4 regions of the Rossellomorea sp. GAMAL-10_SWC genome follow, and region 3 is predicted to be linked to each of the others. Evidence: predicted binding sites of a transcription regulator. Region 3 holds the regulator's gene; each other region holds the start of a gene.
The links. The regulator Rex, encoded in region 3, represses fermentation and respiration genes when NADH is low (regulators of the CRP and FNR family bind a similar motif). The targets are predictions, from matches to a motif close to TTGTGAAATATTTCACAA.
Positions count from the first base shown of each region.

Region 1: a site for Rex is predicted at 3,050-3,067, ahead of V5E38_RS23435 (cytochrome ubiquinol oxidase subunit I). Genes of this name have one in related genera too.
Region 2: a site for Rex is predicted at 2,532-2,549, ahead of pflB (formate acetyltransferase). Genes of this name have one in related genera too.
Region 4: a site for Rex is predicted at 5,109-5,126, ahead of adhE (bifunctional acetaldehyde-CoA/alcohol dehydrogenase). Genes of this name have one in related genera too.

Region 1 is NZ_CP144911.1:4,855,806-4,863,580, forward strand. It holds gene V5E38_RS23415 (BglG family transcription antiterminator) at 1-358, shown strand, start outside; gene V5E38_RS23420 (polysaccharide deacetylase family protein) at 678-953, opposite strand; gene V5E38_RS23425 (CAP domain-containing protein) at 1,087-2,064, opposite strand; gene V5E38_RS23430 (hypothetical protein) at 2,604-2,927, shown strand; gene V5E38_RS23435 (cytochrome ubiquinol oxidase subunit I) at 3,270-4,664, shown strand; gene cydB (cytochrome d ubiquinol oxidase subunit II) at 4,661-5,674, shown strand; gene cydD (ABC transporter ATP-binding protein/permease) at 5,674-7,377, shown strand; gene cydC (amino acid ABC transporter ATP-binding/permease protein) at 7,389-7,775, shown strand, end outside.
Region 2 is NZ_CP144911.1:3,554,057-3,561,831, forward strand. It holds gene pflA (pyruvate formate-lyase-activating protein) at 1-97, opposite strand, end outside; gene pflB (formate acetyltransferase) at 192-2,417, opposite strand; gene V5E38_RS17680 (ATP-binding protein) at 2,803-3,696, shown strand; gene V5E38_RS17685 (vWA domain-containing protein) at 3,716-5,593, shown strand; gene V5E38_RS17690 (LTA synthase family protein) at 5,816-7,738, shown strand.
Region 3 is NZ_CP144911.1:4,113,055-4,120,829, reverse strand. It holds gene tsaD (tRNA (adenosine(37)-N6)-threonylcarbamoyltransferase complex transferase subunit TsaD) at 1-32, shown strand, start outside; gene V5E38_RS19865 (ABC-F family ATP-binding cassette domain-containing protein) at 248-2,173, opposite strand; gene V5E38_RS19860 (redox-sensing transcriptional repressor Rex) at 2,335-2,961, shown strand; gene V5E38_RS19855 (CPBP family intramembrane glutamic endopeptidase) at 3,009-3,680, opposite strand; gene groES (co-chaperone GroES) at 3,955-4,239, shown strand; gene groL (chaperonin GroEL) at 4,299-5,924, shown strand; gene V5E38_RS19840 (ATP-dependent DNA ligase) at 6,820-7,671, opposite strand.
Region 4 is NZ_CP144911.1:851,334-859,108, forward strand. It holds gene V5E38_RS04035 (ABC transporter ATP-binding protein) at 1-101, shown strand, start outside; gene V5E38_RS04040 (ABC transporter permease) at 98-949, shown strand; gene V5E38_RS04045 (ABC transporter permease) at 950-1,756, shown strand; gene V5E38_RS04050 (polyamine ABC transporter substrate-binding protein) at 1,876-2,922, shown strand; gene V5E38_RS04055 (MarR family winged helix-turn-helix transcriptional regulator) at 2,964-3,389, opposite strand; partial or broken gene V5E38_RS04060 (YodN-related protein) at 3,590-3,788, shown strand; partial or broken gene V5E38_RS04065 (YodN-related protein) at 3,905-4,033, shown strand; gene V5E38_RS04070 (YitT family protein) at 4,069-4,680, opposite strand; gene adhE (bifunctional acetaldehyde-CoA/alcohol dehydrogenase) at 5,271-7,775, shown strand, end outside.

The sequences.
Region 1 (7,775 bases), 740 kb from region 3:
AGAATTGTTTTTGTTAGTAGAAGCTTTTTTAATTCGCAAAAAGAATGGTATGAAGATCAATACTGTATTGATTTGTCGTACCTATATTGAAATGGATTATCTTTACGAACTTCTTGATTATCACTTTGGAAAACACCTTGTTATAAAAATTTATGATTTATCAGATATAGATGTAATTAAGAGGCACAATCATTTAGATTTAGTGATATCAACATTAAAAGGTCAATTTTTGAAGGAACATTTACCAGTTTTAAAAATATCTACGTTTCCAACAGAAGCTGAACTAAGTGGAATTAGAAAGTTTATTAATCAATACTTTACTAAACGACTATATTTACATGAAATATTGCCGGATTAATTCTTATAGAAAAAACTCTTAGTCATTATTAGACCAAGAGTTTTTAATATTTTATCAGGTTGTTGTTTGTGAAAAATAACTTATTTAATAATAGTTAAACAAATGAATAAACAATTCTAAAAAAAATTACGTAATTATATATATAAAAGGAGTTCTTTAGATTGTATTATTAAACTAGAATGCTAGAATTTAAAAAATGTTAATAATCGCTAGTATTTTCATACCAGTCTATTATCTATAATTAATTTACTACTCTTGGAACATCTACATTGTACGTTAAATTTATAGTTTTAAGTTCAAAAGGACGCAAGCGATTAATTTAAATTTCGTTTACTAGTGTACGTGTAGCATAGTAATGATTCTTTTCTAAGTAATTTATAATCTCTGTTGTATAAGCACCATATGGGTAAACAATTAATTTGCTACCAGAATCGAACCCGTTATCTAGGAGCCAAGTTTTTGCAGTTTCTATTTCTTCAATTTGTTGCTCTATTGGTAGTGTATCTAGACGTTTATGAGTATTTGTTTGATTTATGATTGCCAAACCATTATTTTGCAGTTCTTTAAGTTGTTCAATATTCCTGAAAATTTTTATATAATGTACCTAGTTAAAAGAAATACTTTAATTTTTAAGATTCAAAATAGTATTATTTGAATAATGAAGAGGTTATAAATAAGAACAAAAAGCATCATCAAGAACGATGATGCTTTTGTTTATTTAACTAAATTTATTGAGAAATAAACATTTGTGTCCATGCGTTAGAACGTGAGTCATAACCTACACCAATTTGATCTAATTTAGAGTTCAAAATATTTGCCCGGTGACCTGCACTATTCATCCATGCTTTTACTACCTCTTCTGGAGTTTTTTGTCCTTTTGCAATATTTTCAGCTGCATGATTATAAGAAATTCCGAATTTTTTCATCATATCAAATGGTGAACCGTAAGTTGGACTATTATGATCAAAATAATTTTTATCAGTCATGTCTTTTGACTTAATACGAGAAACTTTAGATAATTCATTATTAGCTTTAAAAGGTTTTAAACCAGCTTTTGTCCTCTCTATATTAGTTAATTCTATAACTTTTGATTCATATGGAGATAAAGAAGCAGGCACTTCGATTTTTGAAGGTTTTTCAGGTGCTTGATCTATTGGTTTTGATGGTGAATTTGGTATTACTGGTTGAGCAGGCTTAGATGGTGAATTTGGTATTACTGGTTGAGCAGGCTTTGAAGGAACATTTGGTATTACTGGCTGAGCTGGCTTTGATGGGACGTTTGGTTTTATTGGCTGAACAGGATTCGATGGAACGTTTGGTATTACTGGCTGAGCTGGCTTTGAAGGAACGTTTGGTATTACTGGTTGAACAGGTATTAGTGGAATATTAGGTGTAATTGGTTGTACAGGTTTAAATGGTATATTTGGTATTTCTAGTGTTGTAATTTGTTGGTGATCATTGTTAATAGTTTGGCCAAGGTTGCTTACTATATTAGATTTAAACAATTCACTAGGTTGTATGGAATTATTTGAAGGTATTTTATTAGAAAATGTATTATCTATTGATAACTTAGGTAAGATAAAATAATGGTATAAAGCATTATTGAATAGATGATTTTTTTGAATAGAGTGTTTTGTATCAGCATGTGTATGTGTATTAAAAATTAGAGATCCAATTAGAACAGTGAATGTAATTGTTTTTTTCATTTGTAAATCCTCCAATTAAAATTAATGTGTTGTGCTCCTGTCGAGAAGAACAATTTAAGTCTAACAATTATCTATACAAACAATTGTTTCATTATTGAATTGAGTAATTTCTTAGATAATACAATGGGCATTGGTAGTTGTTTTTACTACCTTTTCGAGAAAACGAATAGATAAATTTGGAAACATTACGAAAAAAAATTTGATTTTTTACTTTAACAATATAATCTTCATAATTAAAATAGGTAATTAACTTAAGTTTGCAGACATGATACACTCCGATAATGAGAACATTTGTATCCGATCTAATACAAAAAAAAGCCATCCTTTCTGATTAAGTGAAAGAACGGCTCTTTTTCGTGTGAACTGGTAAATTTAGCTTTTAATTCATACTAAATAATTCATATGTGTATAGAGGTAAATAGAAAATAGTAAATAGACTCAGTGTAATTAAAGAAAGAGTAGCTCGAAACTGTCAGATGTATATCGAGTTTATATCTATCTAAATGGTGAATTAGTTCGTTACCGAAATGTAATTGACGGTGCATTTTATTGGACACGTTTCAAATAGTCTAAAAGCTGGAGATGTTGTACGTTTAGTACCAACAGATGCTAGAGGTGTTCAGGGAAAAGCAATAGAAGTAATTGTACAAGAAAATAATTGGTTAGCTGCTCCAACTTTGAATAAATACCACGAAGGAGATGCGACTTTATCAGGTAAAGTTGCAGAAGGTACTTCTTATGTAAATGATAACTTAATTCGTAAGCGTAACGTAGAAGCAAATGGAGTTGACCTTATTTCTTATTTAGGTGACGCAGGTGCTAAAGTTTGGGGATACCATCAAGGTTGTTCCATTCAAAAGTAGCGCCTACAGTTAATGAATTCATAGGATTGCTTCAATAATGTTTATTTTCATTTAATCAGCTCAGTAATAAGGAATAAAAATGAGGCGACTATTTTATCATAAAAAAGTAACTTAAACAGTAAATGTGAATTATGTCACAAAATAGACAATTTATAGACACGATTTAGACAAATAAGATTAAGTCAAAACCCCTTTGGAAAAGTAAACTAGAAGTAACAAGAGATACCATTGAATGGTTCTCTAAAATTTACTTAATGAATTATTTGTGAAAAAATGTTCAAAGTATGCTCGAGTTTATTGAAAATTTTTTTGAAATGATTTTTATCCTAAGGGGGATGTACTGTGAGTGTGTTAGAGCTTGCAAGAATACAATTTGGTTCCACTACAATTTTCCATTTTTTATTTGTACCACTTTCAATAGGTTTAGTATTTATGGTAGCAATCATGGAAACATTGTATGTTTTTCGAAATAAAGAAGAATATAAAAAGTTAACAAAATTTTTTGGGCACTTATTTTTAATTAATTTCGCAGTTGGTGTTGTGACAGGTATTATTCAAGAGTTTCAATTCGGTATGAACTGGTCTGAATATTCCCGTTTTGTTGGGGATGTTTTTGGAGCACCACTGGCAATTGAGGCACTTTTAGCATTTTTTATGGAGTCTACATTTTTAGGAATTTGGATATTTGGTTGGGAAAAACTTAATAAAAAAATTCATTTAATGTGTATTTGGTTAGTTGCTTTCGGAACGTTAATGTCTGCGTTTTGGATTTTAGCAGCCAATTCTTTCATGCAGGAGCCAGTAGGCTTTGCGATTAAAAATGGTCGTGCAGAAATGACCGACTTCTTAGCAATCATTACAAATCCACAACTTAAAGTTGAGTTTCCTCACACAATTGCTGGAGCATTAGCGACTGGAGCGTTATTTGTTGCGGGTGTAAGTGCGTATAAAATCTTAAAAAAACAGGAAACAGAATTATTTAAAAAAGCATTTAATCTTGCAATGGTGTTCGCGCTAATTGCAGGAATTGGTGTTGCATTTAGCGGACATTCTCAAGCGAAGCATTTAATGAAAACACAGCCGATGAAAATGGCTGCAAGTGAAGGTCTATGGGATGATAGCGGAGACCCTGCAAGCTGGATGGTCTTTGGTCTGATTGATTCGAAAAAGAAAGAAAATAAATATGAGGTAGAAGTACCATATTTATTAAGTTATCTAGCTTATGAGAAGTTTGAAGGTAAAGTACCTGGTATGAATACATTACAAAAACAATATGAAAAAATATATGGTCCTGGAAATTATATTCCACCAGTTAATACAACTTTCTGGAGCTTTAGAATTATGGCAGGAGCAGGAATGGTCATGATCTTAATGTCGATGCTAGGTTTATATTTTAGCTATCGTAAAAAATTAGAATCAAAAAATCTATTCTTAAAGGCATCAATTTTACTAATTTCTTTACCGTTTATTGCAAATACAGCTGGATGGGTTATGACAGAAATAGGTCGCCAACCATGGACAGTATTCGGTTTAATGACTACTGCTGCATCTGTATCACCAAATGTTTCAAAAGGATCACTGATTTTTTCAATCACAACATTTACAACAATGTATGCAATTTTAGCAGCTGTTCTAGTTTACTTGTTTGTAAAAGAAATTAAAAAAGGAACACACCATGTTGAAACTGAAAAAGTTCCTACGGTCGATCCGTTTGAAAGGGAGGTAACAATTGTATGATTGCGTTAAATGAATTATGGTTTTTACTCGTAGCAGTTTTATTTATCGGGTTCTTCTTTTTAGAAGGCTTCGATTTTGGTGTAGGTATATCTACAAAGCTACTAGCCAAAAATGATACTGAAAGAAGAATTTTAATAAACACAATTGGACCGTTTTGGGATGCAAATGAAGTGTGGTTATTAACAGCAGGTGGAGCAATTTTTGCAGCATTCCCAAATTGGTATGCAACGATGTTTAGTGGATACTATATTCCGTTTGTATTTGTATTAATAGCATTAATCGGACGTGGTGTTGCTTTTGAATTTAGAGGCAAAGTTGAAAGTTCTAAATGGGCAAAGGCTTGGGATTGGGTCATATTCTTCGGAAGTTTATTACCACCATTTCTATTCGGTGTATTATTCTCAAGTATTCTTAGAGGAATGCCAATCGATCAAAATATGAATATCTCTGCAGGTTTTACTGATTACGTTAATTTATTCACTGTAGTCGGTGGTGTAACTGTGACATTATTATGCCTATTACATGGATTAATGTTTTTAACATTAAAAACGGTAGGAGAATTAAGAGACCGTGCACGTTCTCTAGCTCGTATGGTAATCATGCCAGTATTCCTATTCTTAGTTGCATTCACTGGTATGGCATATTTTGAAACAGATATGTTTAAAGTAAAAGCATATATAACAGTTCCGCTTATTTTATTAATCGTAGTATCTTATATTCTTGCTACAATATTCATCTTTAAAAAACGTGATGGTTGGTCATTTGCTATGTCGGGTCTTGGAATTGTACTAACAGTCGGGACACTGTTTACTTCCCTGTTCCCAAGAGTCATGATTAGCTCGATCAAAACTACGTATGACTTAACTGTTTATAATGCTTCATCTGGTCCTTATTCATTAAAAGTAATGACAATAGTTGCATGTACACTATTACCATTCGTACTAGGCTACCAAATTTGGAGTTATTATGTGTTTAGAAAAAGAGTGGATGAGAAGGATTTGACTTATTAATGGGAAAAGATCTTATTAAATATAAAGGGATTAATCGTTTATTAATAATCCTATCTTTTTTAACAATTATACAAGTAACGGCAATTATTATTCAGGCATATATGCTTTCACAAGCTATTGTCAGATTGTTCAATGGAAAAAATAGTAGCGATATTTTATACGCTACTATTTTCTTCATTAGCGCATTTGTCTGTCGATATATTATTTCGACGATCAAACAAAAATGTTCGGAGCATTTTGCGGACATTGCTTCAACCGAAATGAAAATGAAAGTTTTGGAGAAGATTTTTAAACTTGGACCTAGATTTGCAAGGAAATCAGGAACTGGTAATATCGTAACGCTTATTATGGAAGGAACTACCCAACTAAGAAACTACCTAGAAATCGTTCCATTGAAAATGATTAACTTAGCAATTGTCTCACCAGTAATCGTGATTTATATTTTCTTTGTTGATAAAGTTTCTGCAATTATACTAATCGTGACATTTCCAATCATTATTATTTTTATGATATTACTCGGTTTGGCAGCTAAAAAGAAATCAAATAAACAATGGAAGGTTTACCGTATTTTATCGAACCATTTTACTGATTCATTACGTGGTCTAGAAACATTAAAATTTCTAGGATTAAGTAGAAAACATATTAAAAAGATCGAAAATGTAAGTGAAAGATACAGAGAAGCAACGATGGGCACATTAAAAGTAGCTTTTTTATCATCATTTGCACTAGATTTATTCACAATGCTGTCAATCGCTACAGTTGCCGTTTTTTTAGGACTTCGTTTGATTGACGGTGTAATTTTATTAGGCCCAGCATTAACAATTTTAATTTTAGCTCCTGAATACTTTTTACCAGTTCGTGAAGTTGGAGCTGATTATCATGCAACTTTAAATGGTCAAGAAGCTGGGAAAGCAATGCAAGATATTTTAGATGAGCAAGAATTTAAGGTTCAAGAACTTACTCATATATCAGATTGGAATTATGCTAGCGAAATTAATATAAAAGATGTATCAGTAAAACCCGAAAAAGATGGTCAAACGATTTTATCAAATATAAATTTGAATATTAAAGGGTTTCAAAAAATTGGGATTGTTGGAGAAAGTGGTTCTGGCAAATCAACGCTTATTGATTTAATAGGTGGATTTTTAGAGCCAACAAACGGGACTATTCAAATTTCTGGTAAAGAGGTATCCCATCTGCAAATAGAAGATTGGCATAAACAGTTAATCTACATTCCACAAAGTCCTTATATTTTCTCAAAAACATTAAACGATAATATAAGCTTTTATAAACCTAATGCTACTACAGAAGAAATTGAAAATGCAGCTGTTCAAGCTGGGTTAACGTCTTTAATAGAAGAATTACCAAAAGGATTAGAAGAAAAAATTGGTGAAGGTGGAAGAGCTTTAAGTGGGGGACAAAGTCAACGAGTTGCGCTTGCTAGAGCTTATCTAGAAAATCGTCCGATTCTTTTGTTAGACGAACCTACTAGTCACCTTGATATTGAAACTGAGTTTGAATTAAAACAAACAATGCTTCAGTTATTCTCTGGTAAATTAGTGTTTTTGGCTACACATCGCCTACATTGGATGAAAGAAATGGATCAAATTATTGTGATGAATGAAGGTAGCATCATTGAAGTTGGTACCCATGAGGAACTATTAATGAAAAAGGGTCATTATTATCGATTAATTCATAGTTAGAAGGTAAGTATATGTTTAATAAAAATGGATGGGTTTTACCATATATAAAAGAAAATCGTCGTTTATTCATAGTTGTGATTTTCTTAAGTTCACTGACTATATTTGCAGCGGCTTCTCTTATGTACACTTCCGGCTATTTAATCTCTAAAGCAGCAACTAGACCTGAAAATATTTTAATGATTTATGTACCAATCGTTGCTGTACGTACATTTGGTATTTTAAGGTCGGCTTCTAAGTATGTTGAAAGATTAGTCGGACACAATACAATTTTAAAAATCTTATCTAGAATGAGAACAAGATTATTTAGTAATCTTGAACCGTATGCACTTACAATCAATTCGAAGTTTAAAACAGGGGATATTCTAGGGTTATTAGCAAATGACATTGAATATTTACAA
Region 2 (7,775 bases), 560 kb from region 3:
ATCTTAATAAACATCCTTGAGTAAAGATTACATACCTAAGACCTGGTCCATCGACAGTTCCACAAGTTTCAATTGAATGTATATTTCCTGAAACCATTGTCATTCACCTCTTAACTATTTTTTTCCTAATTTAGTAAAAACATTAAAGCCTAGTGAAGCATTTCCCTCACTAGGCATGAATTACAGGGATTTTACATAGAACCGTGGAAAGTTCTATTTATTACGTCAATTTGTTGTTCCCTAGTTAGTTTTATGAAGTTAACTGCATAACCCGAGACTCTAATCGTTAATTGTGGATATTCTTCAGGATGTTCCATCGCATCCATTAATGTTTCTCGATTGAATACATTTACGTTTAAGTGATGTCCGCCCTTTTCTGTATAACCATCTAACATAGCTACTAAGTTTAATTTTTGTGTACTCTCATCTTTACCTAATGCTTTTGGAACGATTGAGAAAGTATTTGAAATTCCATCTTGTGCATCTTCATAAGGTAATTTTGCTACAGAACTTAATGATGCTAACGCTCCGTTTGTATCGCGTCCGTGTAATGGGTTAGCACCAGGGGCAAATGGTTCACCTGCTTTTCTTCCGTCTGGTGTATTACCTGTCTTTTTACCATATACAACATTTGACGTAATCGTTAGAACTGATGTTGTATGAATTGAATTACGATATGTTTTATGTTTTCTTACTTTAGCCATAAAGCTTTCAACAAGTTCAACTGCAATGTCATCAACAAGATCATCGTTGTTTCCGTATTTTGGATACTCTCCTTCAATTTCGAAATCAACGACAATACCATTCTCATCTCGAATTGTTTTAACTTTTGCATGTTTAATAGCAGATAATGAATCAGCACAAACTGACAAGCCAGCGATACCTGTTGCCATTGTACGTTTTATATTTGGATCATGTAGTGCCATTTCAATTCGTTCATAGCTATATTTATCATGCATATAGTGAATACAATTTAATGTATTAACGTATAAGCCTGCTAACCAATCTAATAAAACATCAAACTTAACTTTTACTTCTTCATAGTCAAGATACTCTGATGTAATCGGAGCATACATAGGTGCTACTTGTGCTTTCGACTTTTCATCTTTACCACCATTAATTGCATATAACAATGCTTTAGCTAGATTTGCACGTGCACCAAAGAATTGCATTTGTTTACCGATTGTCATAGCAGAAACGCAACATGCAATACCATAATCATCACCATATTCTGGACGCATGATATCATCATTTTCATATTGAATTGAGCTAGTTTTAATTGACATTTTAGCGCAATATTGCTTAAATCCGACTGGTAATTTCGCTGACCAAAGTACTGTTAAGTTAGGTTCTGGAGCCGGTCCTAAGTTATCTAATGTATTTAAAAAGCGGAACGAGTTTTTCGTTACAAGTGGACGACCATCTATTCCAATTCCACCGATTGATTCAGTTACCCATGTAGGATCACCAGAAAATAATTCATTATAATCAGGTGTACGAGCAAACATAACTAATCGTAGTTTCATTACAAAATGATCGACTAATTCTTGAGCCTCTTGTTCAGTTAAAGTATTTTCTTCAAGATCGCGTTCAATATATATATCTAAAAATGTCGATACTCGGCCTAAGCTCATTGCTGCTCCATTTTGCTCTTTTATTGCTGCTAAATAGCCAAAATATAACCATTGGAAAGCTTCTTTTGCATTTGTTGCAGGTCCAGCAATATCAAATCCATGTTTTGCAGCCATTTGTTTTAATTCATTTAATGCACGGATTTGTTCATTTAGTTCTTCACGATCTCGTATTACTTCTTCTGACATAACACTTGTCGTTTTATTTAAAGTATCAATTTTATCTTTAATCAGTCGATCTACACCATATAATGCTACTCTTCTATAGTCACCTATAATTCTTCCACGACCATATGCATCAGGTAGACCTGTAATAACACCCGAACGTCTTGCTGCTTTCATTTCTGCTGTATAAGAATCAAATACGCCTTGATTATGTGTTTTTCGGTATTCTGAAAATATTTTGCTTATTTCTTCGTCAACTTTATATCCATAGGATTCACAAGCTGCCTCAGCCATTCGAATCCCACCATATGGTTGTAATGATCGTTTAAAAGGTTTATCCGTTTGGAATCCAACAATTTGCTCTAATTCTTTCTCTAAGTAACCAGGTTCATGTGAAGTGATTGTAGATACAATTTTCGTATCCATATCTAAAACTCCGCCCTTTTGGCGTTCTTCTTTAGATAATTTAAGTACTATATCCCAAAGCTTGCTAGTTGCATCTGTTGGCCCAACAAGAAAAGATTCATCCCCAACATAAGATTTAACATTTTTTTGAATAAAGTTTCTTACATCAATCGATTTTTCCCATCGTCCAGTTTCAAATTGTCTCCATTGTTCCATCGTATTACTCCTCCTCTACTGCATATAATACAGAAAGTTAATTAAGTATATAACAGATTACGTATTTAATTTATCATACGATGAACTGAAACTTTCACTTATATTATGAACATATTGTGAAACATTGAACAAAGTAATTAAGAAGTTAACTCATATAAACAACTAATTCTTTCCACTAAATTACATTTGCTTCATATAAATAGTAATTCACTCTGAAAACTTTCCAGTTAAACAACAAACTGTTATACTCAAAAGATAGTTACTGTATTAGCAAATTCACTAAAAAAGTGGACAAGACATTCACAATCCGGATATACGATAATACAATGGTTAATACAAAAATGAATAATCTCAAATTGAACAATGTTTCTTTAAAGGAGTAATTATGAATACAAAACTAAATCTTTCTAATTCGATTAATGAAAAATTAAATTTAATATATAATGAACAAATTCAAAAAGTTTTAAAAGAAGAGCAATTATTAATCGGAACAAAACAATATGTTTCTCAAGACACAACGATTTTAGAAGATGCTATTACTGCCCTTCTTCTTGGTAAAAATATATTATTAAAAGGACCAACAGGAAGTGGTAAAACGGTTTTAGCTGAGACTCTTTCAAAATTGCTTTATCAACCGATGCATAGCATAAACTGTTCAGTTGATTTAGATTTAGAAGGTATTGTTGGATACAACACAATTGCCTCTAATTCGAACGGATCTGAAGTAGTTTTCATCGATGGACCTTTAATGAAAGCAATGAAAAAAGGTCATATTTTATACATCGATGAAATTAACATGGCTAAACCAGAAACATTACCATTACTACATGGTGCACTTGATTATCGAAAAATGATTACAAATCCATTTACTCAAGAAGTAGTTAAAGGTGACGAAAACTTTAGGGTAATCGCCGCAATAAATGAAGGATATGTAGGAACAAGCGAATTAAATGAAGCTTTAAAAAATCGCTTCATTATTATAGATGTTCCATACATTAACGGGGAATCATTACTTCAGTTATTAAAAGATGAATCTGAACTAAAAGATGAAGACCTACTTAAGAAATTCACAAGCTTTTCAAGTGATTTAATCCCATTAGCAAGTGAAGGCAGAATTAGTGAAGATGCAGCAAGTATTCGCGGTGTTCTTGACGCATGTGATTTATCTGTTCATATACCAGTACTTCGAGCAATTGAACGCACAATTATCGCTAAATTAAGTGATGACATTGAGCGTGTAACTGTTAGAGAACTAGCTGAAAGTTATTTTCTTTCTTGAAATGAGTGATGATTAACATATGAAACAAATCATTTTTAACAATAAAAAAATCGACGCTTCCACTTTTCTTCAAATGGAAAATTTATCGATTTCTCTTTCGAAAGATCGAAGTTCATTTTTAGAATTTGATTTTCAGGCGTATTACGACGATGAAGAACAAAAATTTACTGTAAGTCATTTTTGGGATACACAAGAGTATAATACACAGTTACAAGGTTTGAAATCAGATGTATACTTAAAAGCTTTAGGTAATAAACATTACTCAGATTTTAGTGAATTCAAAGATACACTAAAGGAATTACAGGAAACTCATTTAAAAAGTTTTTTCACACAATTGTTTGTCCTTCTTGAGGATATCCGACTTGAAGAGTTAATTATTCATCAAAGACCAGGTACAAGACAGTTATTTTCTACGAGAAAAAAAATATATAGACATTATTTTCAATCACAATTTAAAGCAAATGAAATGCGTAATTTCCAATTAGATCAATTGTTTTGTTTAATTTATCTTTCACTTACTTCTACTCAATTAACTTATCAAACGAATGAACAACTCGAGGATATTTTACCAATCCTCTTCCAAGCGTTTGAAGCTAAAAAAACAAGTGATGTTTCTTCCATTGTATTTAGAGTGCAGCAGAGACTACTCGCACTATATAAGGAAGATATGATTCACACATATTTTGGCTATTTACCGTTAAATAAAATTAACGAATTAGCTTCATGTAATAGTAAAGTAAAAGAGCTTCAAAATGACGACCAGCAAGAGGGTCTTGATGAAAGAAATAGCGAAGACGAAAGATTATCAACCTGGCATAGAGAAAGCAAAAATAATGAAACAGATGATAATTTTTTACGATTTGAAGTTGAAAGTGGTACAAAAACTTCTATTAAAGCAAATTTTGCACGTGAAGAAGAGGCCGGCGATCAGGCAATTGCAAATGCATTTGGTTCCTCCAAACAAGGAGAGAATAAAAAGTCAAAACAAACTGATTCATATGAGGCTACGAATTCATCCTCTTCACAGCAAAATCCTTTTGGTAAATACAATAGTAATGTTTCTATTAAATATAAAGAGGCAATTGGGCAAACCGTTACCGAAAAGAAACAGTATTCTACATTGTCTTCAATGGTATCTAAAGATGTTAAAGAACTAAGAAAAACGATTGAAAAATCATTAGAAAATAAACAAAATGCACCTACTGATAAGTACTATGGTAGGTTAAATAAAAAATGGATTCGACTTTTCACAGAAGAAATTCCTAAAATGTTTTATAAAAAACAAACTGAATCGAAAGAATTAGATGCCGTTTTCTACTTATTAGTTGATTGCTCTGGATCGATGTTTAATAAAATGGATGAAGTGAAAAAAAGCGTCATTTTATTCCATGAAACATTAAAACAATTAAAAATCTCTCATAGCATTAGTGGCTTTTGGGAGGATGCTTCAAATGCAACAAAAGAAGACAAACCAAATATTTTACATCAAGTCATTCCGTTTTCAAGCTCTTTATCGCCTTCAGTAGGTCCAAACATTATGCAACTTCAAGAAGAAGAGGATAATCGTGACGGCCTAATGATTCGAATTGTTTCAGAAGAACTCGCTAAACGTTCGGAAAAGCATAAATTTTTGCTCGTGTTTACAGATGGCGAACCTTCAGCATTAGATTATTTCCAGGATGGGATTATCGATACACATGAAGCAGTTAAACAAGCTAGAAAACTTGGAATTGAGGTAATCGGTACATTCATTGAGGAAGAAGAACATCAAGAAGAAACTTCACAATTAATGAAAAATATTTATCAGCACCATTACTTAATCGCCTCAAATGCAGAAGATTTAAGACTTCAACTAAAACCAATGTTAAAAAAATTATTATTAAGAAGCATAGAATAAGATAGTTGTCCATAAGATGAAAAGAAATAGGCTTACTAGTGGCCTATTTCTTTTTATTTTATAAATTTTGTCGAACAGATTTACATAACGAAATCGTATTTCCTATTGATTTTTAAAATTAAACGGAGTACGATAAATTTTGACGACTTAGAGAGATGCATATTTAAAGAAAAGCTAGTGAATAACCGCTAGTTTGTTTTGTATTTAAGGGGGATTAGGACTATGCCTACTTCAATTAAAGCAACATTTTCACGTGTACGATTCGTATTACTGGTTGCGTTAGTAGTTTGGCTAAAAACGTATATTGTTACTCTGTTTGGATTCGATTTAAAAATTGATACAGTCTTTCAAAATGTAATATTATTTATTAGCCCTTTGGCATCCTCATTATTCCTTGTAGGGATCGCAATTTTTTTCAAAGGGAAAAAACGGAATACGATCGCGCTATTGATTAATTTCATTTTAACCTTGCTTTTATGTGGAAACGTTTTATTTTACGGATTCTTTAACGACTTCATAACATTACCAGTGCTGTTCCAAACTAGTAATATGGGTGATTTAGGATCAAGTGTAAAAGAACTAGCAAGCTTTAAAATTCTATTTATGTTTATTGATATTCTTATCCTATATTTGATCTCAAAGAAATTTCCTAAATTTTCAAACACTGGTCGAGTACCTTCATTTATGAAGTCAACTTACTATTTAATAACGATTGCAATTGCAGTTTTAAACTTAGGTTTAGCTGAAATGGAAAGACCTGAATTACTTACTCGTTCGTTTGATCGTGAAATGCTAGTAAAAAATCTTGGATTATATGTTTACCAAGGTTATGATTTATCACTTCAAACAAAGACTTCAACACAAAAGGCCTTTGCAGATAGCAGTAAATTAACTGAAATTGAAAACTATGTAAATAGTAACGGCGCAAAAGCAAATGCAAAGCTTTTCGGTAAATATAAAGGTAAAAATGTTATTGTTATTTCTTTAGAATCAATGCAAAATTTCACAATTGGCGCAAAGGTTAATGGTAAAGAAATAACTCCATTTTTAAATAAATACATTAAAGAAAGTTATTATTTTGATCACTTCTATCACCAAACTGGTCAAGGAAAAACATCTGATGCTGAGTTCATTATTGATAACTCTTTATATCCATTAGATCGCGGTGCTGTCTATTTTACACATGCAAATAACGAATATATGGCTACTCCTGAAATTTTAAAAGATCAAGGCTACTATTCAGCTGTTTTCCATGCAAATAATAAAAGCTTCTGGAATCGAAATGTAATGTACCCTTCTTTAGGCTACGATCGCTACTTTAATGAAGTAGATTATAATATTACTGATGAAAACTCTGTAAACTGGGGATTAAAGGATGAAGATTTCTTTAAACAATCACTTCCTCTTTTATCACAAGTGAAACAACCGTTTTATACTAGATTCTTAACTTTATCAAACCACTATCCTTTCGTACTTGATCCACAAGATCAATACATTGATCAATATAATTCTGGTGACGAGACACTTGATCGTTATGTAACAACAGTACGATATATGGATGAATCAATTAAACACTTTGTTGAAGGTCTGAAAAAATCAGGTCTATATGATAATACGATTCTTGTTATGTATGGTGATCATTATGGTATTTCTGAAAACCATAATCGTGCAATGGCTCAGTTCTTAGGTAAAGACGAAATTACTCCATATGACCATATGGATTTACAACGTACGCCATTTATTATTCATTTACCTAAGCAAAAACAAGGTCAAACGATCTCAAAGGTTGCTGGTCAAATTGATGTAAAACCTACCATTCTTCATCTGTTAGGCGTTGATACAAAAACAGATATTGAATTTGGTAAAGATCTATTTAGCCCAGATTATTCGGAATTCATTGTTTTCCGTGATGGCAGCTTCGTTACAAGTAAATATTATTATGTAGCTGGCTCTAATGAATTTTATAATCGATTAACTGCTGAAAAAGTAGAAGTTCCTGATCAAGAAGCGAAACTACTAATTGATAAAGCCAAAAAAGAGCTAACACTTTCAGATAATATTGTTTACGGTGATTTATTCCGTTTCTACAGTGGCAACAAGCATAAAACAGGTACAATGCAAACAATAACTGACCCAAATCAGTAAAGTGTACTTCAAAAGAACCTCACAGTCTAGTTATTAA
Region 3 (7,775 bases):
GGAATCCAGGTTTGGATTTAGAGAATATGTAAGAAGTACTTATTCACAATTTTTTAATAAAATGTGGATAAGTACTTTTTATTTGTTAAAAACTTATTAAACTATGTGTACAAAATTGTGTATAACATTACTGTTTTTCTGTGGATAATGTGTATAAACCTGTGTAAAAGCTAAATGATGATTGAATATATGTGGATAAATATGTAGATAAGAAAAACGGATAGCAAAAAGCTTATCCGTTTAGTCATTAATCTTGTAAGTTCTCCCATTCTTCCATTAGGTCTATTAACTTAGCTTCGATCTCATTTTTCTTATTTGTTAATTCTTGTACTAATTGAAAATCACCATAAACTTCTGGCTTACATAATTCTAGTTCGATCGTCTCTATATCAAGCTCAAATTGCGATATATTACTTTCAATTTCCTCTATTCGGCGCTGAGTTTGACGTAGTTTTTTCTTCAATTCTTTGTCTTGTTGATAATCAGAAATTGGTTGAGAGGATTGTTTAACCTGTGCTAATGTAGCCTCTTTTTCTGCTTGTTCTTTTTCAAATGCTTCGTTTTTCTTAAATTGGTAATAGTCATAATCACCCAAATAAATTGATAATCCTGCTTTTGCTAGTTCAAAAGTTTTTGTGGATAATCTGTTCATAAAGTAACGATCATGAGAAACAAATAAAATCGTTCCAGGGTAGTCTAATAAAGCATTTTCTAACACTTCTTTACTATCTAAATCTAAGTGGTTAGTAGGCTCATCAAGAATTAGGAAATTAGCTTTTTTCATCATAAGCTTAGCCAAAGCTAATCTTGCTTTTTCTCCACCACTTAAAGAGGTAACAATCTTTGTCACGTCATCTCCAGAAAATAAAAAGTTCCCTAATATTGTTCGAATTTCTTGTTCGGGCTTTAATGGATAATCATCCCAAAGTTCGTCTAATACTCTTTTATTAGAAGTTAGTTTTGCTTGCTCTTGATCATAATATCCAACCGAAACGTTTGCACCAAAATCAATCGTTCCCTGTAATTTTTCTAAATCTCCTATAATCGTTTTAAGTAATGTCGATTTACCAACACCATTTGGACCGACTAAAGCAACACTATCGCCTCGATTCAGTACGAATCTCATCGGCTCATCAATTGTTGGGATACGATCATAGCCAATAAATAAATCTTGTACAGACAACACATCATTACCGCTTTGTTTTTCAATTGTAAATGAAAAATTAGCCGAAGATTCGTCTCCAAGTGGCCTGTCTAATCGAACCATACGATCTAATTGTTTCCTACGACTTTGAGCTCTTTTGGTAGTTGAAGCACGCGCAATATTACGCTGCACAAAATCTTCAAGTTTAGAGATTTCCTCTTGTTGCTTTTCGAACTGTTTTAACTCTTGTTCATATTGAGCTGCTTTTAGATCAAGGTACTTACTATAATTACCAACAAATCGTTGATGCTTATGATTAGATATTTCATAAACAATATTAACAACTTGATCAAGGAAATATCGATCGTGGGAAACGATTAATACAGCACCAGGGTATGACTGTAAGTAGCGCTCCAACCAACTTAGAGTGTCAATATCTAAATGGTTCGTAGGCTCATCCAGGATTAACAAATCAGGCTTTGTCAATAATAGCTTACCTAATGCCAGTCTCGTCTTTTGTCCACCGCTTAACGAAGAAATTTTTGTTTCGTAATCTTCATTACTAAAACCTAAACCACTAATTATTGAACGAATATCTGCTTCAAACTGGTAACCACCGTTTTCTTTGAAAGTATATTGAAGATGATCATATTCATTCATAACCTTGTCATAAACGGCTTGATTTGAGTAGACATCCTCTCTAGTCATTTTAACTTCTAATTTTCTCATATTGTCCTGCATCTCTACTAAATGATTAAATACAGAATAATATTCTTCCCAAATCGTTTTATCGCTTTGTAAACCAGAGTTTTGGGCTAGGTAGCCTACAGTAACGTCTTTAGGTTTATTTATTTCACCGCCATCATAGGATATTTCGCCTGCTATGATTTTCAATAATGTAGATTTTCCCGCACCATTACGTCCAACTATGGCAACTCGATCACTCGTTTGAACTTCTAATTTTATATTTGAAAGTATAATGTCACTACCAAAATACTTTGAGACATTATTTACTTGTAAAAGAATCATGGATAACACCTCATTGCAAAATTTTTTATGTATGTAACTGTAGACTGTCAAAATTCTTAAATATAGTGTATATTTTACATTAGAACAAGTACTTTATTACTAAAATAAAGTCAAATTACACACCATAGTAAAAAGAATTACAGTAAGTGGGGGATTAAAAAATGGATTCGGAACAAATTAAAATTCCACAAGCTACTGCTAAACGTCTACCTTTATATTACCGTTTTATAAAGAATTTGTCTTTATCAGGTAAACAAAGAGTTTCTTCAGCAGAGTTAAGTGAAGCAGTAAAGGTAGATTCCGCTACAATTAGAAGAGATTTTTCATATTTTGGAGCACTCGGTAAAAAAGGTTATGGCTATAACGTAAATTATTTATTAACTTTTTTCTCGAAAGCGCTTAACCAGCATGAAGTTATGAAAGTTGCATTAATTGGTGTTGGTAATTTAGGAACAGCATTCTTACACTATAATTTTATAAAAAATAATAATACAAAAATTGAGATGGCATTTGATATTGATCCAAATAAAATTGGTACTGAAATAGGTGGAGTACCCGTTTATAATCTAGATAATCTAGAGGAAGTTATGAATGAAGATATCCAAATCGTTATTTTAACTGTTCCTGCACCTGTAGCACAATCAATAGCTGATCGATTAAATGGAAAAAATATTAGAGGAATCTTAAATTTCACACCTGCACGAATTAGTGTACCAGAACATATTCGCATTCATCATATAGACTTAGCAGTTGAACTGCAAACATTGGCATATTTTTTACAACAATAAATTCATATCAAAATAAAAACCCCCAAAAAAATTGGGGGTTTTTGGTTTTAATGTAAATTGATCTGCTGAAAAACGACAAAAGAGTTCATTAACATATGTGTTAAGATTGGTACCATAATTGAGTTTGTTCGTTTATACAGATAACAAAATACAAAACCGATTAAAAAGTATGATAAAAAGAAGGGCATGTCTCCGTGCATAAGCGAAAAGATCGCTGAACTAATCCCAGCAGAAATAATAAATGGTAAACGATTATAAAGCCTTTTAAAAATAATTCGACGAAAAATAATCTCTTCTAAAATTGGTGCAACTAGACTTGGGATGATAATAAAAGCCGGGTTAAGCTTAGCGATGTTTATGATATTTTGAGTATTTTCTGAGCCCTTATGTAAATCAAATACATAAATTAAAATTAAATTACAAATGATTTGAGTTAACATTGTTATGAAATAACCTAAAATAACCCAATTTATTATTGTACGAAAATTAGTTTTTAGATTCTTTATTCCTTCATAAATGGGTTTATGTAATAAGATAAGTATAATAATTAATCCACTAACGAAACTAATACAACCCCATAATGCCACCGCTTCAAGAGAAGCTGTTTTCTGATCCACTCCAACGTATAAGTTACTATTTAATAAATAGGGCACCCCAAATACCGCTGAATATTGAAGAACGACATACGTTAATAAAATCCATAAATCTCTAGTTTTCAATACGATAGCTCCTTTGTGTTGATATTTTTCAGAACCCAAAGGTTTATAACAACACGTACATTATTTTACTCGTTTCTTTTGTTTCTTAAAAGAAATTTTCACTTTTTATTTTACTTTTGATTGTAAAGAAAAAAACTTATTAAATTTCGACAAGAAAAGTGCCTGCTTCGGGCTTGCAAAATTTTTTGATATTATTTAAACTAATAATTGTGTTAGCACTCAATATACATGAGTGCTAAAAAATAATGATTTGATTATTGAGGAGGTATTACACATGTTAAAGCCATTAGGTGATCGTGTTGTAATTGAGCTTGTTGAGTCTGAAGAAAAAACTGCTAGTGGTATCGTGTTACCAGGTAGTGCACAAGAAAAGCCACAAGAAGGCAAAGTTGTTGCAGTAGGTACTGGCCGAGTACTTGAAAATGGTGAGCGCGTAGCTTTAGAAGTATCTGTAGGTGACCGCATTATCTTCTCTAAATATTCAGGAACAGAAGTTAAGTACGGTGGCACTGAATACTTAGTACTTCGCGAAAACGATATACTTGCAATCATAGGTTAATAAAATAAAAATACTTAAATTAAAAAATAAATTTTTTATATTATAAGGAGGTCATTTTCATGGCAAAGGACATTAGATTTGGTGAAGAAGCACGTCGCGCAATGTTACGTGGTGTAGACGCTTTAGCTGATGCTGTTAAAGTAACTTTAGGACCAAAAGGACGTAACGTAGTTCTTGAGAAAAAATTCGGTTCTCCATTAATTACAAATGATGGTGTTACAATCGCAAAAGAGATCGAATTAGAAGATGCATTTGAAAATATGGGTGCAAAATTAGTTGCAGAAGTTGCTAGCAAAACAAATGATGTTGCTGGGGACGGTACAACAACTGCGACAGTTTTAGCTCAAGCTATGATTCGTGAAGGTCTTAAAAACGTAACTGCTGGTGCAAACCCAATGGGTATCCGTAAAGGGATCGAAAAAGCAGTTGCTGTAGCAATCGAGGAATTAAAAACTATCTCAAAACCAATTGAAGGTAAAGAGTCAATCGCACAAGTTGCTGCAATTTCTTCAGCGGATCCAGAAGTTGGACAATTAATTGCTGAAGCAATGGAGCGCGTTGGTAACGATGGAGTTATTACTCTTGAAGAATCAAAAGGTTTCACAACTGAGTTAGAAGTAGTAGAAGGTATGCAATTTGACCGTGGATACTCTTCTCCTTACATGGTTACAAATTCAGAGAAAATGGTTGCTGAATTAGAAAATCCATATATTTTAATCACAGATAAAAAAGTAACAAACATTCAAGAAATCTTACCAGTACTTGAGCAAGTTGTTCAACAAGGTAAGCCACTATTAATCATTGCTGAGGATGTTGAAGGTGAAGCACAAGCAACGATCATCGTAAATAAATTACGTGGTACGTTCAATGCAGTTACTGTTAAAGCTCCTGGCTTCGGTGACCGTCGTAAAGCAATGTTAGAAGATATCGCGATCTTAACTGGCGGTGAAGTGATTACAGAAGAATTAGGATTAGATCTTAAAACAACTAACATCACTCAATTGGGTCGTGCTTCAAAAGTTGTAGTAACAAAAGAAAACACTACAATCGTTGAGGGTGCTGGTGAAACTGAAGCAATCCAAAGACGTATCGGCGTAATCCGTGCTCAATTAGAAGAAACTACTTCTGAATTTGATCGCGAAAAATTACAAGAGCGTTTAGCTAAATTAGCTGGTGGTGTAGCAGTAATCAAAGTTGGTGCTGCAACTGAAACTGAATTAAAAGAGCGTAAATTACGTATTGAAGATGCATTAAACTCTACACGTGCTGCAGTTGAAGAAGGTATTGTAGCTGGTGGTGGTACTGCATTAATGAGCGTATATAATAAAGTAGCTGCAATCGAAGCAGAAGGTGACGTAGCAACAGGTATCAACATCGTATTACGTGCACTTGAAGCTCCAGTTCGTCAAATCGCTACAAATGCTGGTCTAGAAGGATCAGTAATTATTGAGAAATTAAAAAGTGCGGAAGTTGGCGTTGGTTTCAATGCAGCTAACGGACAATGGGTAAACATGATCGAAGAAGGGATCGTTGACCCAACTAAAGTTACACGTTCTGCACTTCAAAACGCAGCATCTGTTTCTGCTATGTTCTTAACAACTGAAGCAGTAGTAGCTGACATCCCTGAGAAAAATGCTCCAGCAATGCCTGATATGGGCGGCATGGGCATGGGCGGCATGATGTAATAAAGAAAAAACCCTTGAGCAATCAAGGGTTTTTTTTCGCATATAATTGCGAGATCTAAAAATATTGGTTGTTGTTCTTTTTCACCAAAGAAATCAACTCGGTTTTAACATGAAAAATTAGTATTTCTTTCATACTTTTTTCTATTAACAAATTTAATATTTTCTGAATATATTAAGAGAAGGACAAGCTATAAAGAAATGAGGGGATATGGATAGACGAAATTAAAGAATTACAGGAAAAAATAGCAGAAATTAAAGCACTTTTGGGAGTGGCAGAGAGTACTATTGTAAAGGTTGAACAAAAAATTGAGAGAATATAAGTAATACTAGTTGGACTGTACGTTTAATTATTGGAGCAATTTTATGGCAGTTATAAGAATCATCCTAAAAGGTGGCATATAAGAGTTTTATTACAAATCTTTATAAAAGACCGTATTAGACTTCATTTCACAGTAATATTGCTAGCAAATATAGTGAAATAAAGTAAAAACCTGGGACTTTTATAGTTTTATTATTTTTATGTTTCGATTATTTACTTTTGGAGTAGTCGATAATGAGAATAACTAACTGGTATTAGATTGAAGAAATTGAATTAAATAAGACTTAGGCTTTATTGACTATATATCGTTTAAATATGTATAGTAAATTTGATAAAAGCAGAAAACCTTTGATGCTTTTATTACGGTTATATTAAATAACTTTTTAAGGATGATTTAGATGAATTTTGGTTTATATAGAGGATGCCTTTTTGGTCTTTTATTTTCTATACCATTTTGGTTGATCATATTATGGCTTATATTTAGATAGAAAATAAGAAAACCCCTTCACATAAGTAAAAAGCTACTAACTTTCTACATAAAAGGGGAGTAGATCATTACTCTAAAAAAGTTATTTTTTAAACGATAAAGTCATGGAATATTGGTTCAATTAATTCTCCGCTATTTAATTGACCTCTATTTTTTATTACACATCGAACTAGCGGTTCTACATAAATATAATTTTTGTCTTCTCCAGTTTTTATATGCTTAGTTAGACTAAAGAAAGCTGTTTTTTGGCCAGTATTCATTCCAAACTCTACTATCCCTACATTTACATACTCACCATTTTTTAATTCCGAGATTAATAATCCCATTCCTTGTTTTTTATAGCCTGTTATATAGTAATTATTAAATCTCCAGTTAATAATCTTTAACCAATTTAGTGATCGATGTGCAGGTATATAAGTGGAATCTTTTGATTTAGCTACTATACCTTCAAGTCCAAGAGTTTTAATTTGCTCAAAAAACGTCTCACCTTCTGACTCGATATAAAAACTTTTTTTAATTGATTCTTGATCAACTAGGGTTTCTGAAAGGATTTTTTTTCGATAAGATAAAGGTTCTTTCATTAAGTTTTTATTTTTGAGACGTAAAATATCAAAAACGATATATGTTAATGGAAATTGTTTGCTTCCTTGTATTATTTTGTATTCTTGAATAAATCTTACTCGATTGGTTGCCGCTTCAAAATCCTCTCTGCCGTCATTATAACAAACTAAAACACCGTCTAAGTAACAATCATCTAAGTCGATATTTTCGAGTTCAGGGATTCTCTCCGTAATCTCGGTTCCATTTCGATTAAAAAGTTTATTCTTCCCATTTTGCCTTTCAAGCATCATTCGAACACCATTTGATTTTAATTCAAAATAATGTTGATCAGAGTCAAATGGTTTATCAGCATTTTGTAATAGCATTGGCTCAATAAACATTTTTCATTTCGCTATCATGATTGTTGCTTTTCAACATAATCAAGATTCCTTTCTTTTTCATTTGATATATATAAATAACATAAAATTTTTGTTTTCTTATATAG
Region 4 (7,775 bases), 1.7 Mb from region 3:
AAACGATTATTGTGTATCAAATGCCAGATCAAACAAGTTTTAATCGAAATGATAAAGTTGAGATTAGTTGGAAGTCGGAAGATGAGGTGATTATGTATTGAGGAATGAAAAGTACATAATTGCACCTACGATTATCTGGCTATTAGTTTTTTTTCTAGTACCTTTATTATTAATTTTTGGTTTTGCATTTATGAAAAATGGAATGTACGGTGAAATTGAAAAAACATTTACACTAGAAAATATTATAAAAGTTTTTGACCCACTTTATTTAAAAGTTTTATGGACAACTTTTTGGATTGCTTTAGTTACTACAATAATTACTCTTTTGATTGGATATCCTTATGCATATACGGCTACAGTTGTAAATGAAAAATGGCAGAGGGTTTTACTATTATTAATCACAATCCCCTTTTGGATAAATTTCTTAGTGAGATCATATGCATTAATTGTTATCCTTCGTTCAAAAGGGATTATTAACACATTATTAATCCAGCTTGGGATTATTAAAGAACCTTTACAACTACTTTATAATACACCATCAGTCATAATGGGAATGGTCTATACATTACTACCATTTATGGTGTTACCGATCTTTGTTGCCATTGAGCAATTGGATAACCGAAAATTGGACGCTGCTAATGATTTAGGGGCTACTCCACTTCAAACCTTTATATATGTAACTCTTCCGTTAACGATGAAGGGGATTTTTGCAGGTAGTATTTTAGTTTTTGTTGCTTCATTTGGAATGTTTGTCGTTTCTGATGTAATGGGTGGATCAAAAGTTGCTTTAATCGGAAATGTGATTCAAAATCAATTCTTAGCAGCAAGAAACTGGCCATTTGGTTCCGCACTTTCAATATTCTTAGTCATTACTTCAATCGGTTTAATAGGACTTTACTATTTAGCGACAAAAAATATTGGTGCTGATAAAAGTAGAGGTGAAAAATAAATGAAAAAACCTATACTTATTGGATTTTCAACAATTATCTTGATTTGTTTATACTTACCAATCTTGATATTAATCCTATTTTCATTTAATAAATCAAAGATTAATGCACATTGGACTGGATTTACGTTTGATTGGTACATAAATTTATTTCATAACCCGCAAGTTATTGATGCCTTTATGAATAGTTTATTTATTGCCATTGTAACGACAATCCTTTCAACAATTCTTGGTACTATTTGTGCACTTGCCTTACATAAGCATAAATATAAATTTTCAAATCTTATAAGTGGGCTAGTTTACTTACCAATTGTCGTTCCAGATATTTTAATGGGACTTTCATTACTAATACTATTTACTAATTTCCATATTGAATTAGGTAGTATCACAATTATTATTGCCCATGTCACTTTTTGTATTTCATATGTCATTATTCTTTTAGCAGCACGACTTTCAGGAATGTCATCTGATTTAGAAGATGCTGCAAGTGATCTTGGTGCTACACCATGGCAGACATTTAGATTTGTAACTTTACCAGCGCTAATGCCTGGAATTATAGCTTCAGCACTTTTATGTTTTACATTAAGTATTGATGATTTTGTCATAAGCTTTTTTGTTTCAGGACCAAGTTCAACTACATTGCCAATTTATATTTATGGAATGGTTAAAAAAGGTGTAACTCCTGAAATAAATGCAATTTCGACGATTTTAATTGTTACAATTATTTTCTTAATGGTAATTTCTGAAGTTTATCGTACAAAAGGTATTAATAATCAAGAAGAATCAGAGAAAAAATCCTATATCGTTTAAAAGTGCTTCTAGTGACCTTTTTTCTAGTTCCACTTAAAAACGAATATTCTGGTTTTTAGAATTCAATTAAGACATACTGGTTTATGTGCCAAATTTTAAGGAGGTAGTCAGTAGGCATTATGAGTATATTTAGAAAAACTGCTACAATAATGGTTTCTTTAGGCTTAGTAAGTTTACTTTTATCTGCCTGTTCAGTTGGAAAAAAAGAATTAAATATTTATAGCTGGGCAGATAATTTTGACGAGAAGGTTTTAGAATCATTTGAAAAGAAATATGATGTTAAAATTAATTATCAAGTTTTTGCAAGTAATGAAGAGTTGTATGCAAAACTAAAAGCTGGTGGTTCGAATTATGATGTAATTCAGCCTTCAGATTATATGGTTAAACTAATGATTCATCAAAATATGTTGGCTAAATTGGATAAAAGTAAGATGCCAAATTTAAATAATATTTCACCAGAATATACAAATCAAGAGTTTGATCCAAAAGGTGACTATTCTGTTGTTTATACTGGGGGATTAACGGGGATTGCTTATAATCCAAAATATGTAAAAGAAGATATAAATAGCTGGGATGATTTATGGAACCCAAAATACAAAGGTCATGTAACTTTACTTGATGACAATAGAGAAGTATTTGGAATGGGATTAATTAAAAATGGTTATTCAAATAGCTCAACAAATGAAGACGAATTGCTAAAAGCTTATAACAATTTAAAAACATTAACACCTAATTTATTAGCATTCGACACAGATACGGTGAAACAAAAGTTTATTACAGAAGATGCATGGATTGGTCAAGTATGGTCCGGAGATGCTGCATATATTCAAAAAGAGCTTAAAGATATAAAATGGGTTGTACCAAAAGAAGGATCATCAAGATGGGCAGATACTTTAGCAATACCAAAAGATGCAAAACAAAAAGATCTAGCTGAAAAGTTTATTAATTATCTATATGACCCAAAAGTAAGTGCACAAAATTATGAGGCGATTGGTTATGCGGATCCAAATAGTAAATCAGGACCATATCATTCGGCGGAGTATAAACAAAATCCGTTTATTAATGTAACAAAAGAACAAACTGATGCAACCAACTGGATTAAGGACGTTGGGGACCAAACAGAATTATATGATAAGTATTGGACAGAATTAAAAACTGGCAAATAATATTCCAAACTAAAAAGGTTATCTCCTAAGAGATAACCTTTTTAGTTTGAGATTAATTTGTTTAATAAAAATCGAAATTGATCCCTTTCACTAGGTGAAAGATTTTCGAATAAATTTAGCCACAATTCCTGACGGAAATTGAAGTTTTCTTCAATTAAACGTTTTCCTTCATCAGTTAATTCAAGCCATGTAACTCTTCGATCACGGCTATCTCTTTTTCGAGAAATTAAATGATTATTAACCAATTTATTCACAGCTGTTGTAATAGAACCTGAAGATAGTCCAATTTGTCTTCCAAGTTCAGAAGCAGTAAGTTTTTGATTTTTATATATTAAATATAAAAGCAAATATTTTGGTGGAGTTAAGGAGTTTTTTACTTCCTCATCAGTTTTTTGCCAGTTTTTTCGAACTCGAATCATTAAACTTGTTAAATCATCTAGAAGAAGTTTGTCGTTTTCGGTTAACAAGGAAGAGCACACCTCCTAAATTATGATTTAAAGTTGTTAATAAAGTGGGTATTGTACGTATAGGTTACCAATGTTCTAAATCATTTTCAAGAATGTAGTGAATTTAGTCAAGATTTTTAAATTTGTCAAGTTTTGGCTGTATAGTATCTATAGTGTTTTGTAAATAGTATGATAAAAGACATTGGTAGGGGTGAAATTCAATGTTTAAGTATTTTAAGTTTAAAATAAATGATACTGTTCAATTTGTAAAGAACGATGGTCATTTCTATCGAGTGATCGGGTACAGGATCGAAAAAAGTATTTATTTAAATGATGAGTACAGTAGCATTATTTATGAACTCTTACGAGAATTTGATGGTCTTCAAGTAGACGCTGAAGAAGAAGAATTAGTAAGCGTATCGAACTTTGATGAATTCTACGGTTCAATGTTTGAAAAACTAGGTACATTTACAATTAAGTTTGCTAAAAAGCAAGAAGAAGTAAAGAAAACAAACATAGGTGAAGCCTCATCTGTGGACGAGCTATTAGATAAATATAATGATTATCGAAGACTGGCAATACTTTTTAAAGATTGTCTTTACGATTTAGCTGCCGAAAATGTTCTAAATGAGCTCACCGATTTTTCTGAATCAAAAAAGGTTTGAAACTCTAATTTACAACGTAAAAAAGATTACATGCATTAAGCATGTAATCTTTTTTCATTAGTTTTAATTGTAACAGATTTTTTTTGAAATTTACTTTCATAGACCAATTCTGTTACTTTCGCACAGATTGCAACAGAAAGAATTGTATATCCTACTTCATTCCATGATAGGTAAGATAGTGAACAAAGAAGAATGATAGAGTCAAAAATAAAATATACTTTACCAATCGATATTTTTGATTTTTTGCTCATTATGATTGTTATTAAATCATCTCCACCAGTTGCACCACCACTTCTTAGAATTAACCCTAAACCAAGTCCAGCGAAAATTCCACCTAAAATAGCGGGTATCCAAAGATGATTTCCGAAGTTAAATGTAATATTAGAAGATGTTTTTTCTATTATAGAATAAAAAACAGAAAACGAGATGGCTCCGATGGTAGTATTGATTAATAATTTTCTACCTAAATACAATCCAGCGATCAAGATAATTGGAATATCGAGTAGCAAAGTTGTAATTGAAGGTGATATATTTAGTGCGTTCTTTACTAATAAAGCAATACCAATAAATCCACCTTCAGCTAAATTATTTTGATAATGAAAATGATACAGTGTAGTGGCTAAAATAAATGAACCAATTAAAATCATTAAGGTCTCACCCAAACGATTGTTACTCATTGTTATTTCCTCTTTTCGTAGTTAGTAGTTAAAAGTACAGCTTATAAACTAACTACGTACATATAGAGCTCGTAGTTAGTTTTTTGGCTTTCTAACTACATAGCTATATATCATTGAAGAAATAACATAATCGCCTGTCAACCATAGTTTCGCCTACCTTCAGTTTTATTTTAGAGTTCTTTTGGTTCTCTAAATTAAAACTGCTAAGTGTAGGATAAGTCTTTCCGTTGCCAAATGCTCCTTCGAGCAATCATGGTTACACGTCCTTTTTACCAGTTTTGTTAGAAAAATCTAACAGGTGAAAAAAGTTCTACAAGAACTTATTCCTAATTTTATCATATGCGGAAATTTTTGAAAAAAGAAAAGAATTAACAAAAATCTACAAAAAGTTAAAATAAATGTGAAATATTTCACAAAAAAGACATAGCATTTTCAATTAAAACGATATATATTATATTTGTAAACGAAATGTGAAGTATTTCACAAGGTGATTTGATTAAATGGGACGTTTTGAATCCTAATTGGATAATTAATGTCCAACATCAGAGGAGGAGAGCCAAATGGCTGTTCAAGAAAAAATTGTAAAAGAAATTAGTAACGCTTCTGAAATGGTGAATGACTTAGTCGTAAAAGGACAAAAAGCATTAAAAGAATTTGAAAACTTTAATCAAGAACAAATCAATGAAATTGTACATTCGATGGTTTTAGCTGGTTTGGATCAACATATGCCACTTGCTAAAATGGCAGTTGAGGAAACTGGGCGAGGAATCTATGAGGATAAAATAATTAAAAATATTTTTGCAACAGAATATATATGGAATTCAATAAAAGATAATAAAACAGTTGGGATTATAAGTGAAGATCAACAAACTGGCATAACAGAAATTGCTGAACCTGTTGGGGTAATCGCAGGTGTCACTCCAACTACTAATCCGACATCAACAACATTATTTAAAGCAATCATTGCGATTAAAACAAGAAACCCAATTATATTTGCTTTTCATCCTTCCGCACAAAAATGTAGTAGAGAAGCAGCAAGAATCGTTCGTGATGCGGCAATAAAAGCTGGAGCACCTGAAAACTGCGTACAATGGATTGAAGTCCCTTCAATTGAAGCAACAAAATGTTTAATGAATCATGAAGGAGTAGCACTTGTTTTAGCAACCGGTGGTGCTGGAATGGTTAAATCGGCTTATAGTACTGGAAAACCTGCTTTAGGGGTTGGACCTGGTAATGTACCATGCTATATCGAGAAATCTGCAGAAATAAAGTGTGCAGTAAATGATCTTATTCTATCAAAAACATTTGATAATGGAATGATTTGTGCATCTGAACAAGCAGTTATTGTAGATAAAGAAATTTATGATGAAGTGAAAGCAGAGTTAAAAGCAAATAATTGTTATTTTGCTACAAAACAAGATAAAAAGAAATTAGAAAAGCTTGTTATAAATGAAGCAACATGTGCTGTAAATGGTGATATTGTTGGTAAATCTGCATATGAAATAGCAGCGTTAGCTGGGGTAAATGTCCCAGTAGATACAAAAATTCTTATCGTTGAATGCGAAAGCGTTGGCGCAAATGAACCTTTAACTAGAGAAAAACTAAGTCCAGTTTTAGCTGCAATTAAAGTAAATGGAAAAGAAGAAGGGTTTAAACGTTGTGAAGAAATGTTAGAGCTAGGAGGATTAGGCCATTCGGCAGTTATTCATAGTAATAATGAAGAAATTCAAAAAGAATTTGGTCTAAGAATGAAAGCTTGTCGTGTTATTGCAAATGCTCCTTCAGCACATGGTGGAATTGGGGATTTATATAACGCATTTATTCCTTCGCTTACATTAGGCTGTGGTTCACACGGTAAAAACTCTGTATCAACAAACGTAACAACTGTTCACCTATTAAATATTAAAAAATTAGGAAGAAGAAATATGAATATGCAATGGGTCAAACTGCCACCGAAAATTTATTTTGAAAAATATTCAACTCAATATCTAGAAAAAATGCCTAATATTAAAAAAGCATTTATTGTAACAGACGAAGCAATGGTTAAATTAGGTTATGTTGACGTAATTAAATTTTATTTGGAGAAAAGACAAGAGAATATTCAGATTGAAATCTTTTCAGATGTAGAACCAGATCCTTCAGATGTTACTGTAATGAAGGGTGCAGATAGAATGTTATCATTTGAACCGGATACAATTATCGCTTTTGGCGGTGGATCAGCTATGGACGCAGCCAAGGGTATGTGGATGTTCTTTGAATACCCGGAAACTACTTTAGACGGACCGAAACAAAAATTCTTAGATATTCGAAAAAGAGCTTATAAATACCCTAAATTAGGTCGTAAAGCTCAGTTTGTCGCAATACCTACTACTTCTGGTACGGGTTCTGAGGTTACACCTTTTGCCGTAATTACTGATAAAGCTAATAATATTAAATATCCTTTAGCTGATTATGAATTAACGCCTGATGTTGCAATTATTGACGCTCAATTCGTATCAACTGTTCCTAAAAGCATTACAGCGGATACAGGTATGGATGTATTAACACATGCAATTGAGGCTTATGTAAGTGTATTAGCAAATGATTATACAGATGGATTAGCTTTACAAGCTATAAAATTAGTATTTAAATACTTGCCTAAAGCATATGAAAATGGAAACGATTTTGAAGCTCGTGAAAAAATGCATAATGCATCAGCTATCGCAGGTATGGCATTTGCAAATGCGTTCTTAGGAATTAACCACAGTTTAGCGCATAAAATTGGAGCGGAATTCCATATCCCTCATGGCAGAGCAAATGCGATCTTAATGCCGCACGTAATAAGATATAATGCAAAAAAACCAACTAAATTTACAGCATTCCCTAAATATAAGCATTTCATTGCAGATGAACGATATGCTGAAATTGCTCGTTTCCTAGGACTTCCAGCATCAACTACTGAAGAAGGCGTTGAAAGTTTAATTGCAGCAGTTATTAAGTTATCAAAGGAATTAAACATAAAGATGAGTATTGAAGCACAAGGAGTTTCTGAAAAAGAATTTTTAGAAAAAGTTTCATATTTAGCT